2 linked regions of the Caldimonas brevitalea genome follow. The protein of the gene in region 2 interacts with the protein of the main gene of each other region in a pairwise test. Links are inferred from orthologs where the notes say so. Each region holds a gene or a part of one and is shown on either strand. Other genes may lie near its edges.

Region 1 (3,616 bases), 130 kb from region 2 along the record:
TGAACGCCGCGTTGGAACTGCTCGCGCCGGGCGGCCGCCTGGTCGTGATCAGCTTCCATTCGCTCGAAGACCGCATCGTCAAGCAGTTCATCGTGCGCCACAGCCGGCACGAGGTGGATCGGCGCGCGCCGTTTGCGCCGGTGCCCGAGTCGAAGCTGAAGGCCCTCGCGCGCATCAAGCCCGGCGACGCCGAGGTGGCCGCCAATCCGCGCGCTCGTTCGGCGGTGCTGCGGGTGGCCGAACGCACGGAGGCACGCTGATGGCCACCCGCTTGAACATCGTGTTGTTCATCGCGCTGGTGCTCAGCGGGCTGTACCTCGTGCGCATCTCTTATGAGGCACGGCGGGTGTTCGTCGAAGTCGAGCGCAGCCAGGCCGAGGAGCGCACGCTGCAAACCCAGTTCGAACAGCTCGAACTGGAAAAGCGCGCCCAGGCCACGCCGCTGCGGGTCGAGAAGGTGGCACGCGAAAAGCTGCAGATGCGCACGGCCTCGGCCGCCGTCACGCACTACGTCACCTTGCCTGCCGGCGCCGCGTCGGCGTCGTCTGCCGCAGCGCCTGTGCCGGCCCCGTCCGCGGCCGACGGAGGTCAGCGATGAAACAATGGTTGTCACGGCTGAATCGCAAGGGCCGCGGCGCCGACAAGGCGCCGCGGCCACACGCCGTGCGCACGGTGATGTATGCGACCAGCCCGCTGCTCGCGTCCAAGACGCCGCCCTGGCGGTCGAAGTTCCTGGTGGCCTGCATCGGCCTCGGTTTCTGCCTGCTGGTCGGGCGCGCCGCCTACATCCAGATCATCGGCACCGACTTCTATCAGCGGCAGGGCGAAAGCCGTTATGCGCGCACGCTCGAGCTGCCCGCCAACCGCGGCCGCATCATCGACCGCAACGGGCTGATCCTGGCGTCGAGCGTGCCGGCGCCGTCGATCTGGGCCATCCCGAAGGACCTCGACGCCGGGCCCACCGAGCGTCGCAAGCTGGCCAAGCTGCTGGGCATGACGACGGCCGAGCTGAACAAGCGCCTCGAAGACAACCCCAACTTCGTCTGGCTGCGCCGCCAGGTCGACGACAGCGTCGCCGAGCAGGTCAAGGCGCTGGGGTTGAAGGGTGTGCACCAGGTCAAGGAATACAAGCGCCGCTATCCCGAGGGTGAGGCGGCCGCTCACGTGGTCGGCTTCACCAACGTCGAGAACCAGGGCCAGGAAGGCATCGAGCTGGCCTTCCAGCGCGACCTGTCCGGCCGCGACGGCACACGTCGTGTCATCAAGGACCGGCTCGGCAACGTGGTCGAAGACCTGGGTGACCGGGTGCACCCGCTGGATGGTCGCGACATCGAGCTGTCGATTGACTCCAAGGTGCAGTTCTTCGCCTACCAACGCATCCGCGACGCGGTGGCCGAGCACAAGGCCAAGGCCGGCTCGGTGGTGGTGCTCGACGTGCAGACCGGCGAGGTGCTGGCGCTCGCCAATTTCCCGAGCTACACGCCCGGCGACCGCCAGAACCTCGGCGGCTCGCAGCTGCGCAACCGCGCCGTGACCGACACCTTCGAGCCCGGCTCGACGATGAAGCCCTTCATCGCGGCGCTCGCGCTCGAGCGCGGCCAGGTCAAGCCCGACACGGCCATCCACACGGCGCCCGGCTGGTTCATGCTCACCGGCTCGACCATCCGCGACGCGCACCCGCACGACATCCTGACCGTCTCGGAGGTGATCCAGAAGTCGAGCAACGTCGGCACCGTCAAGATGGCGATGCAGATGCCGGCTCGCGAGATGTGGGAGACCTTCACCGCGGTCGGCCTGGGGCAACGGCCGCAGGTGCCGTTCCCCGGTGTGGTGTCGGGGCGTTTGCGGCCCTACAAGACATGGCGGCCGATCGAGCAGGCGACGATGAGCTACGGCTATGGCCTGTCGGTCTCGTTGTTCCAGCTGGCACGCGCCTATACGGCCTTCGCCCGCGATGGCGAGGTGATCCCGGTGTCGCTGCTCAAGACCGAGGAGCCGGCCGCCGGCATCCGCGTGTTCTCGCCCGAGACCGCCCAGGCGGTACGCAAGATGCTGCAGATGGCAGCAGGCCCCGGTGGCACCGCACCCAAGGCGCAGACCATCGGTTATTCGGTCGGCGGCAAGAGCGGCACCGCGCACAAGCAGGAAGGCAAGGGCTACGCAGACCGCAAATACCGCTCGTGGTTCGTCGGGCTGGCGCCGATGGACAAGCCGCGCATCGTCGTCGCGGTGATGGTCGACGAGCCGAACAACGGCAAATACTTCGGCGGCGACGTGGCCGCGCCAGTGTTCAGCGAGGTGGTGCAGCAGAGCCTGCGCATGATGGGCGTGCAGCCGGACATCGCGGTGCAGCCCCAGATCATGGCGCAACAGCGCCAGGCGCCGGCCGTCGAGGAGAGCTTCTGATGTCGCTGCCGGTCTTTCCCACCCCCGAGTCGGCGGCCGAATGGCTGCGCCAGCAGGTGCAGGGGCGTTTGCGAACCGACAGCCGCCAGGTTGGCGCCGGCGACGGTTTCATCGCCTGGCCGGGCTATGCCGTCGACGGCCGCCGTTTCGTGGGCGCCGCGTTGCAAGCTGGTGCCACGGCCTGCCTCGTCGAGGCGGACGGCGTGGAGGCGTTCGGCTTCGACACGTCGGAACAGCGTGGCCGCGTCGCGGCGGTGGCCGGGCTGAAGGCCGCCAGCGGCCGCATCGCCGACGTCTATTACGGCGAGCCGTCGCGCCGCCTGCGGGTGGTGGCCAGCACCGGCACCAATGGCAAGACGTCGACCGCCTGGTGGACGGCCCAGGCCCTCAGCCTGCTCGGCAAGCGCTGCGGCGTGATCGGCACACTGGGGGTCGGCGAGCCGCCTTCGCGCGTGGCCCCGGAGGCCGAGGTGATCGCCACCGGCCTCACCACGCCCGACCCGGTGACCTTGCATGGGTCGCTGCGGCGCTTCGCCGACACCGGTTACGCCGCTTGCGCCATCGAGGCGTCGTCGATCGGCATCGTCGAGCACCGGCTCGACGCCTTGCGGATCGAAGTCGCCCTGTTCACCAATTTCACGCGCGACCACCTCGACTACCACGGCGACATGGACGCCTATTGGGAGGCCAAGGCCCAGTTGTTCGACTGGCCGGGCCTGCGAGCGGCGGTGCTGAACCTCGACGATCCCCGCGGCGTCGCGGTGGCCGAGCGGCTGCGCCGCGAGGGACGCCTGCAGGTGTGGGGCTACACCCGCGGTGCGACGGGCGAACTGCGCGCCGCCGACGTGGGCTACCAGGGCGGCGGGCTGGGCTTCACGCTGATCGAAGGCACGCGCGCGGTGCCGGTGCGCACCCGTTTGATCGGCGACTACAACGTCGCCAACCTGCTCGCGGTGATCGGCGGCCTGCGCGCGCTCGACGTGCCGCTGGCCGATGCCGCCGCCTTGTGCGCCGAGCTGACGCCGGTGCCCGGGCGCATGCAGCGTGTCGGCGGCGATCGCGGCCCGCTCGCGGTGGTCGATTACGCCCACACGCCCGACGCGCTCGAGCAGGCGCTGCGCGCCTTGCAGCCGCTGGCGCGGGAGCGTGGCGGCCGGCTCTGGTGCGTGTTCGGCTGCGGCGGCGACCGCGACGCGACCAAGCGGCCGCT
Region 2 (4,229 bases):
CGCTGGTATGCGTGTAGCCGCCCGGGTTGATGACGATGTAGCGGGTGCCATCGTCGCGCGCGGCTTGCACGCGGTCGATCAGGGCGCCTTCGTGATTGCTCTGGAAGCTGTTCAGCTTGACGCCTCGATCTGCAGCGATCTTCATCAGATCTGCATCGATTTCTGCCAGCGTGGTCGAACCATAGACCTCCGGCTCGCGGGTGCCGAGCAGGTTGAGGTTCGGGCCATGCAGGACAAGAATGGTCATCGGCGTTGAGGGTTGAACGGCACCCTCGAATTGAGAAGCCGTGACTTTACGCGCAAATCGGAGCAAATGTCGAGAAATTGTTTCCGGACCGTCGCGCTGGCGTGGCGCCCGGTCAACTCCCTCTTGCCCAGCCGGCCAACTCGTCGTAATGGGTCTCGCCGAGCTTGCGGTGGGCCACGTCGCCGTCCACGCCGAAGGCAACCGTGAAGGGCAAGCCCCCTTGGGCGTTGCCCAGCGAGCGCGACCAGGTCACGCCGGCGTACCCGGCGATCGCCACCGGAAAACTCACCTGCACACGCCGCGCCAGAAACTCGCGTACCTGCGGGGCGTTGTCAACCGCCATGCCGACGACCTGCCACCCGCGGGCGCGGAATTCGCGGAAGAAGCGGTCGACTTGCGGCATCTCGCGCACGCAGGGGGCGCACCAGGTGGCCCAAAAGTTGAGCAGCAGCGGGCCGCCCCGGTAGTCGGCGAGCGACAGAAACTCGCCCTCGGGTGTCTCGAAGCGCGCGTCCCACAGACCGTCGTGGGGTTGCGCCCGCCCCGCCAGCTGCCACCACGCGAGCCCGGCCCCGGCGGCCGCCGCGGCCGCGCCTGCGCTCACCAGCAGAGCCCGGCGTTTCACGGCGTTTCCTCGAGCAAGGCGCGCACGGCCGCCGTGCTGCCGCGCTCGGCGCGCCCGCGTGCGTCGGCCTTGACCGCGCCGCGCAGGTCATCGCGGTCGTAGATCACCAGGTGCACCAACACGCGCATGCCCAGTTCGGGGCTCGCCTCCGACATCGTCAGCACATCGACCGTGTCGCCGCGGAAGCCGACCACGCTGCCGGCGTCGTAGTCGACCCGCTTGCCGATCAGCAGGATCTCGGCCGATTTCGGGTCGTCGCAGAAGAGGTTGAGCCAGACGTCGTTGAGCCGCGTCGCGGTGCCGTTCCACACCGCACCGGTCAGATGGGGCTGGAACTCGGCCAGGCGCTCCATCCAGCGCAAGGCGATCCGCCGCAGCGCCGCCAGCTCGCCCGGCTGCGTGTCGCCGCAAAAGATCTCGATGTATGCGCGCACTTCTTCCTCGACCAGCTCATTGCTGGGCAGGTCCAGGTTGCCGAGGCCGCGCTTGTTGAGGACTTTGACAGCCTTGCGCTTGGCCGGGCCGTACTCCATGCCTTCCTCGACGATCAGCCGGGCGGCGGTGGCGGCAATCTCGGACGCGAGCGCGGAAGCGGAGTTGGAGGCCATGAGGGTAAAAGGAAGCAGAGGGCCCGTCGGGCCCGAACAGGCCATTCTAGGAGTGCCGGGACCGCCTTGCGGCGCAGCCCGCCCTGGAGCGCTGCCGGCGCAAGGGCTCAGGGCAGCTGCACGGCGCGCATGCGGGCGAGCACGGTGGCGGCGCGTCCGCGCACGTAGGCCGAGCCGGGCCGCTTCTCGAAGCGTTTCGGCGCCGGCAACATCACCGCGAGCCGCGCCGCCTGGGCCGGCGACAGCTCCGCCGCGCCGATCCTGAAATAGTGCCGCGCCGCTGCCTCGGCGCCGAACACACCCTCGCCCCACTCGACGTGGTTGAGGTAGATCTCGAGGATGCGCTGCTTGCCGAGCAATGCTTCGAGCATGAAAGTGATCACGAACTCCTGCCCCTTGCGCAGAAAACTGCGGTCGGACGACAGAAACAGGTTCTTGGCCAACTGCTGGGTGATGGTGGAGCCGCCCACCACACGCGCCTGCCGCATCTTCACCGGCCGGTCGGGCGTGCGCGCGGCGCGCTGCAAAAGCCGTTGGTTGTACTTGTCGGCGCGCTCCTGCGCCTTCAGGTTGCGCTCCCACGCCTTCTCGAGCGCCTCCCACTCGACCCCTTCATGGTCGGCGAAGCCGGCATCTTCGGAGGCGATCACCGCGCGTTTCAGGTGGTCCGAGATCTGGTCGTAGTCGCGCCATTCCTGGCGCCACGGCAGCCGGTGCTGCACCTTCATGATGCGCCAGGCTTCCGAGCGTTCGAAGGTGGTCGACTGCGGGTCGACCACCGCCATCAAGGCGACGCGCGCCAGGAAGTAGAGCTGCAGCGCGATCGCCGACAGCAGACACAACGTCAGCCAGCGGCCGACCAGACGGAGCAAACGCTTTCCCATCGCGGGCCGCTCAGACCTCGCCACGCCGCAGCGCGGCCAGCACTTCGGTGGTCTCGGGGCGCACGCCGCGCCACAGCGCGAAGGCGTCGGCCGCCTGTTCAACCAGCATGCCCAGCCCATCGCGCCCGCTGGCACCGTGTTCGGCCGCCCACTCGAGGAAACCGGCGGCCGCCGGGCCATACATCATGTCGTAGGCGAGTGCGCCGGGGCCGAGCACGCGCCCCGCCACCGGCACGCCGCCGCCTTGCAGGCTGCTCGCGGTCGCGTTCAGCACCAGTGCGTAGCCGCTGCCGCAGTCCTCGAGCCCACTCGCCTGCAGCGTCACGTCGCGTTCGGCCGCCCAGGCGGCATGGGTTTGCACCAGCGCCTGCGCCTTGTGCAGCGTGCGGTTGGCGACCACGACACGGCGCGGCCGCAGGTCGATCAGCGGTGCCAACACGCCGGCGGCCGCGCCGCCCGCGCCGATCAGCAGCAGGTCGCGCCCCGCCAGGTCGACGCCGGCGTTGTGCCGCAGGTCGGCCACCAGGCCGCTGCCGTCGGTGTTGTCGGCGAACCAGCCGCCCTGCGGCTCGAAACACAACACGTTGGCCGCCTGCGCCAGACGTGCGCGTTCGCTGACCCGGTGGGCCGCGCGGCAGGCCTCGAACTTGAACGGCACTGTCACGTTGCAACCCTTGGCACCGCTGGCCGCGAAGGCGCGCAGCGTGGTCTCGAAGCGGTCGAGGGGCACCAGCAAGCGCTCGTAGGTCAGCGCCTGGCCGGTCTGTGCCGCGAAGCGGGCGTGGATGTCGGGCGACTTGCTGTGTTCGACCGGATTCCCGGCCACGGCATAGCGGTCCATCGTGTTCAGTTGGTGGTCAGCGTGGTCTCGAGCGCAGCGTCACGCGTGAAACGAAAGCGCGACACGACGACGATCTGGTCGGCCTTGGCGCGCATCGCTGGCGAGAAGGCGCCGAACGGGCCGGCGGCCTCGACGATCGCGATCGCCCGTCGGTCGAGCACCGGCGAGTCGGAGTGCTGCACGATCTCGGTGTCGACCACCTGGCCGTGGGCGTCCACGGTCACGATCATCGTCAACTCGCCATACAGCTTCTTGCCCTGGTGTTCCGGGAAATTGCGTGTGCCGCGGTCTTCGATCTTGCGACGCAGCTGGTCGTAATAGATCGCGTAGACCTCTTCACGCGTGCTGGGGCTGATGTAGCGGCGCTTGGGGCGCGCGTTTTCTTCGTTGATGCGCTTTTCGATCTCGGCCAGCATGCGCAGCAGCTGACGGCGGCGCTCTTCCTGGGCTTTGTGCTCGGGCGTGCCCTGGTCCCGTTGCGGGTCGGGCGGCGGCAGGGCGGCCAGCTCGCGCTTGAGCTGTGTCAGCAGCCGGTTCTGCTGCTCCTGCAAGGCCTCGACCTGCTTGCGCGCGTCTTCCATCGCATCGCCGGTGGCGGTCAACGCGGACGGCGGCAGGGGCGACGTGGCGCGGCCTTTTTCGGCCTCGCCGCCGCCGGCCAGATTGGCCTGCGCGATCGCCTGCGCCTTCACCGGGGCCTCGTTCGACCGGGCATTGACCAGCACCACCTCGAGCGGTGTGTCCTCGAACATCCGGTTGAAGCCCTCCGGGTCGACGAAGCGAGCCGTCAGCAACACGGCATGCACGCTGATCGAAATCGCCAGCGCGATCTGCAGGGTGGAGAACTTCTTCATCAAGGGTCAGGCAGCCGAGGGGGGGGTGTTGTCGCCGGCGGTATTGTCGCCTTGTTGCGCGTCGCCGTCGTTCACGTCGATGGCCAGCGCCAGCGGGCCGGCGGCGGGTTCCAGCTCTTCGGTTTCATCCTCGGCCGCCGGCGCCGCGGCGGCGCTGGTGTCGTCGAGGC

Evidence for each region. Proteins that work in one complex are often made in the same cells at the same time.
Region 1: the proteins of AAW51_RS05300 (region 2) and AAW51_RS05850 interact in binary tests that used the Escherichia coli proteins (3 or more experiments, as listed by UniProt). The link is inferred for Caldimonas brevitalea from one-to-one orthologs.

Annotation. Positions count from the first base shown.
Region 1 is NZ_CP011371.1:1,320,802-1,324,417, forward strand. What follows is about bases 1-3,000. They hold AAW51_RS05850 (peptidoglycan D,D-transpeptidase FtsI family protein), read left to right. Parts: upstream 1-594; coding sequence 595-2,406; downstream 2,407-3,000. Other genes in these bases: rsmH (16S rRNA (cytosine(1402)-N(4))-methyltransferase RsmH), read left to right, coding at 1-260; ftsL (cell division protein FtsL), read left to right, coding at 260-598; AAW51_RS05855 (UDP-N-acetylmuramoyl-L-alanyl-D-glutamate--2,6-diaminopimelate ligase), read left to right, coding at 2,406-3,000. Also shown: more of AAW51_RS05855, read left to right, coding at 3,001-3,616. UniProt on the Escherichia coli protein: Essential cell division protein that catalyzes cross-linking of the peptidoglycan cell wall at the division septum. Required for localization of FtsN.
Region 2 is NZ_CP011371.1:1,195,068-1,199,296, forward strand. What follows is about bases 477-3,473. They hold AAW51_RS05300 (transglycosylase domain-containing protein), read right to left. Parts: upstream 2,365-3,473; coding sequence 1,588-2,364; downstream 477-1,587. Other genes in these bases: AAW51_RS05290 (TlpA family protein disulfide reductase), read right to left, coding at 477-872; AAW51_RS05295 (hypothetical protein), read right to left, coding at 869-1,480; aroE (shikimate dehydrogenase), read right to left, coding at 2,375-3,205; AAW51_RS05310 (energy transducer TonB), read right to left, coding at 3,211-3,473. Outside these bases: aroQ (type II 3-dehydroquinate dehydratase), read right to left, coding at 1-247; more of AAW51_RS05290, read right to left, coding at 360-476; more of AAW51_RS05310, read right to left, coding at 3,474-4,059; AAW51_RS05315 (ribonuclease catalytic domain-containing protein), read right to left, coding at 4,066-4,229. UniProt on the Escherichia coli protein: Peptidoglycan polymerase that catalyzes glycan chain elongation from lipid-linked precursors. May play a role in peptidoglycan assembly during cell division in collaboration with other cell division proteins.